Regions from separate parts of the Streptomyces sp. NPDC086777 genome, predicted to be linked through region 1. Evidence: riboswitches for the same ligand, from Rfam matches in the RefSeq annotation. Region 1 holds a riboswitch; the other holds the start of a gene.
What was found. Region 1 has a riboswitch for ZMP and ZTP ahead of AB0472_RS38690 (glycine hydroxymethyltransferase). Riboswitches for the same ligand answer to the same signal wherever they lie in the genome.
Positions count from the first base shown of each region.

Region 2: linked by a shared signal. The riboswitch ahead of AB0472_RS29095 (bifunctional 5,10-methylenetetrahydrofolate dehydrogenase/5,10-methenyltetrahydrofolate cyclohydrolase) and the one ahead of AB0472_RS38690 (glycine hydroxymethyltransferase) in region 1 are both predicted to bind ZMP and ZTP.

Region 1 is NZ_JBFBJI010000043.1:39,695-41,888, forward strand. Features, by position in the region: gene rocD (ornithine--oxo-acid transaminase) at 1-967, opposite strand, end outside; ZMP/ZTP riboswitch at 1,072-1,162, shown strand; gene AB0472_RS38690 (glycine hydroxymethyltransferase) at 1,195-2,194, shown strand, end outside.
Region 2 is NZ_JBFBJI010000023.1:37,160-39,353, reverse strand. Features, by position in the region: gene AB0472_RS29105 (hypothetical protein) at 1-129, opposite strand, end outside; gene AB0472_RS29100 (nuclear transport factor 2 family protein) at 303-668, shown strand; ZMP/ZTP riboswitch at 841-923, shown strand; gene AB0472_RS29095 (bifunctional 5,10-methylenetetrahydrofolate dehydrogenase/5,10-methenyltetrahydrofolate cyclohydrolase) at 949-1,797, shown strand; gene AB0472_RS29090 (CU044_5270 family protein) at 1,801-2,194, opposite strand, start outside.

The sequences.
Region 1 (2,194 bases):
GCCGCCGGTGCAGCAGGTCCCCCAGTTCGGCCGCCCGCTCCTGGAACTCGCCGGTCCGCAGCATCGCGATCACCTCCAGTGCCACCGCACAGGCCAGCGGACTGCCCCCGAAGGTGGACCCGTGCTCGCCGGGCCGGAACACCCCGAGCACCTCGGCGTTCGCCACCACCGCCGACACCGGCAGCACCCCACCCCCCAGCGCCTTCCCGAGGACGTACACGTCCGGTACGACCCCCTCGTGCTCGCACGCGAACGTCCGCCCGGTCCGCCCCAGCCCGGACTGGATCTCGTCCGCGACGAACAGCACGTCCCGCTCGCGGGTCAGCTCCCGCACCCCGGCCAGGTAGCCCTCCGGCGGCACGATCACTCCCGACTCGCCCTGGATCGGCTCCAGCAGCACCGCGACCGTGTTCCCGGTCACCGCGGCACGCATCGCGGTCAGGTCGCCGTACGGCACGATCTCGAAGCCCGGCGTGTAGGGCCCGTAGTCCGCCCGTGCCTCCGGATCCGTGGAGAAGCTGATCACGGTCGTCGTACGGCCGTGGAAGTTCCCGCCCGCCACCACGACCTTCGCCCTCCCCGCCGGCACGCCCTTGACCCGGTAGCCCCACTTCCGGGCGGTCTTCACCGCCGTTTCCACGGCCTCCGCGCCCGTGTTCATCGGCAGCACCGTCTCCATCCCGCACAGCTCGGCCAGCTCGGTGCAGAACGCGGCGAACCGGTCGTGGTGGAACGCCCTCGACGTCAGCGTCACCCGTTCCAGCTGCGCCTTCGCCGCCGCGACCAGCCGCGGGTGGCCGTGTCCGAAGTTCAGCGCCGAGTAGCCGGCCAGGAAGTCCAGGTACCGGCGCCCCTCGACGTCCGTCATCCAGGCGCCCTCGGCCGTCGCGATCACCACCGGCAGCGGGTCGTAGGTGTGCGCGCTGTGCGCGTCGGCGGCGGCGACGAGGGCTTCCGTAGTGGTCACGGCGACTCCAGAGGACACGGCGGGATTGCCCCCTTTCCTACCTTCTGCCCCTGCCCGACTGGTGGACGCCACGGCCCTCGGGCCCGGCGTGCCCGGTAATGTGATCCACGGGCCGTGACTGGCGCGCTGGGATGGGACCGACCATCGGGGAGCGGCCCGTGCCGTGACCGAGTGCCGTGCGCCTGGGCCGAACCGTGAATGCCGTACGCCATGTCCGGAGGTCCCGAATGTCAGACAAGTCCGCGCCCCTGTCCACCGAGTCCACCGCCTACCGTGCCGCCCTCGACGTGATCCGCGCGGTCGAGCCGCGGGTCGCCGACGCCATCGGCCAGGAGGTCGCCGACCAGCGCGAGATGCTCAAGCTGATCGCCTCCGAGAACTACGCCTCCCCGGCGACCCTGCTCGCGATGGGCAACTGGTTCAGCGACAAGTACGCCGAGGGCACGGTCGGCCGCCGCTTCTACGCCGGCTGCCGCAACGTCGACACCGTGGAGGCGCTCGCCGCCGAGCACGCCCGCGAGCTGTTCGGCGCCCGGCACGCCTACGTCCAGCCGCACTCCGGCATCGACGCCAACCTGGTCGCCTTCTGGGCCGTCCTCGCCGACCGTGTCGAGGTTCCCTTCCTCCAGAAGACCGGCGCCCGCCAGGTCAACGACCTCTCCGAGGCCGACTGGGCCGAGCTGCGCCAGGCCTTCGGCAACCAGCGGATGCTCGGCATGTCCCTGGACGCCGGCGGCCACCTCACGCACGGCTTCCGCCCGAACATCTCCGGCAAGATGTTCGACCAGCGCTCCTACGGAACCGACCCGGCCACCGGCCTGATCGACTACGACGCGCTGCGCGCCCAGGCCCGTGACTTCAAGCCGCTGATCATCGTCGCCGGCTACTCGGCCTACCCCCGCCTGGTGAACTTCCGGATCATGCGGGAGATCGCCGACGAGGTCGGCGCCACGCTGATGGTCGACATGGCCCACTTCGCCGGTCTGGTCGCCGGCAAGGTCCTGACCGGCGACTTCGACCCGGTCCCGCACGCCCAGATCGTCACCACCACCACCCACAAGTCGCTGCGCGGCCCGCGCGGCGGCATGGTCCTGTGCGACGACTCCCTCAAGGACCAGGTCGACCGCGGCTGCCCGATGGTCCTCGGCGGCCCCCTCCCGCACGTCATGGCCGCCAAGGCCGTCGCCCTCGCCGAGGCCCGGCAGCCCGCCTTCCAGGACTACGCGC
Region 2 (2,194 bases), on a different contig from region 1:
CACGCCGAGCGCGGTGAGCTTCCCGGGGTGCTGCGCGCCCGCGTCGGCCGCGTTCGCGAGCGGCGCGGCGAGGCCGGAGACCCCGACCGCAAGGCCGACGGCGGCGACGATACGTCGTGTTGAGATCATGTCCTCAGCAACGGCCCCGGGACCGGGCCGGACACGGGCAGCCGGTCCCCCTCACCCGCAAGGCGGAGCGGGCGGCCTGCGCTTGCCGAGCCCGACGGGGCGGGGGACGCTCGATGTGAGGGGCTCGCGCGGCCCGCTCCAGATCGGGTCGCGGGGTCCCGCAGGAGGTCACCATGGGCACTGCGACGGGTTCCACGTTCGACACCGACACGCTGCGCCGGGCGATAGAGGGGAACACCGGGAACAGCCTTCTGGCGCTCTACGCGGACGACGCGGAGATCCGCATCATCGACCGCGACACCCAGCCCAGCCACCCCAAGGTCCTGCACGGCCGCCGGGACATCGCCGCGCTGCTGGACGACGTCTACAGCCGCGACATGACGCACAGGCTGGACCGGTGCATCGTCCAGGGCGACCAGGCCGCCTTCAGCGAGTCCTGCGAGTACGGGGACGGGGTCCGGGTGCTCGCCGAGTCGATGATCACGCTGCGCGACGGCAAGATCGCCGAACAGATCATGATCCAGGCATGGGACGAGTAGTCGCCAGGACCGGGAGGATCCAGATCAGCTCCCGGCTGACCTGGACCTTCTCGGCGCGGGCGGCGCTGGGGCAGGCCCGCCGGCCACGGCCTCGCGCGTGCACGGCGCTGCTGCGGGCGCTGCTGCGGACCGCGCACTGCCGCCGAAGACGCCGAGGGTCTCGGTTACCCTGAGGGCGGGCCGTGACTGGCGCTGAGGTGGAGCACCACCGGGGAGCGGCCCGCAGTGTCGTTGCCGTGCGCCTGGGCGATCGAGGTCGAACCAGCCCAGGAGTGTGCGCATGACCCAGGCCAGTCTCATGGACGGCACCGCCGTCGCCCGCCGGATCGTCGAGCAGACCGCGCAGCGGGCGGCCGGCCTTACCGCACGGACCGGCGTCACGCCGTGTCTGGCGACCGTGCTGGTCGGCGAGGACCCCGCCTCCGTCACCTATGTCCGGATGAAGCAGAACCGCAGCCGCACGGCGGGCATCGCCTCCCGGCACGTGGCGCTGCCGGCCACCACGACCACCGCGGAACTGGTGAGCGAGCTCCGGAGATTGTCGGCCGACCCGGCGGTGCACGGCATCCTGCTTCAGCACCCGGTCGGCGGACACATCGACGAGCGGGCCGCGTTCGAGGCGATCGCGCCGGAGAAGGACGTGGACGGCGTGACCTTCGCGTCGTTCGCGACGATGAGCTTCGGCCTGCCCGGCTTCGTCTCCTGCACCCCCGGCGGCATGCTGCGCCTGCTCGACGCCTACGACGTCGACCCGGCAGGGAAGCGGGCGGTGGTCGTCGGCCGCAGCGCGATCCTGGGCAAGCCGGCCGGCATGCTGCTGCTCGCCCGCGACGCCACCGTCACCTACTGCCACTCCCGCACCCGGGACCTGTCCGCGGTCGTCCGGGAGGCGGACATCGTGGTCGCCGCCGTCGGCCGGCCCCGGCTGATCCTGGGCCGGGACCTCAAGCCGGGCGCGGTCGTGCTGGACGCCGGCTACAACGAGGGCAACGTCGGCGACGTCGACTTCGACACCGCCGTCGAGCGGGCCTCGCTGATCACGCCCGTGCCGGGCGGGGTCGGCCCGATGACCATCGCCGTGCTGCTGGAGCAGACGGTGGCGGCGGCCGCCCGACAGCTCGGGGTGTGAGGGTCAGCGCAGCCAGGCGCGGTACTCCATGACGTCCCCGGCCCGCACCCCGTACTCGGGCTCGTCCCGGGTGAAGGTGGTCTCCAGACCGAGCACGGCACCGGTGGCCGGGTCCAGGATCAGCATCCGCCGTCCGCCGGTGCCCGCGTCGAGGACGTACGCCTGTCCGGTGCGGCCCAGTCGGTCGGTGACCTGCCCGGCGGGCCGCAGCCCCTTCGCCTCGGCGAGCAGGTCGGCCAGGGCCGCCGACTCGCGTGCCCCGAGCGTCCAGTTGTCCAGCAACTCCACAGTGGCGTCGAGGAGTTCGGGCGTGGTGAGGGTGTCGCTGTGGATCAGGTCGGTGAGGTAGGCGCGGAGCTTCGCGGGGTCGTGCGGGGGTGTGGACAGGGGCGGGGCG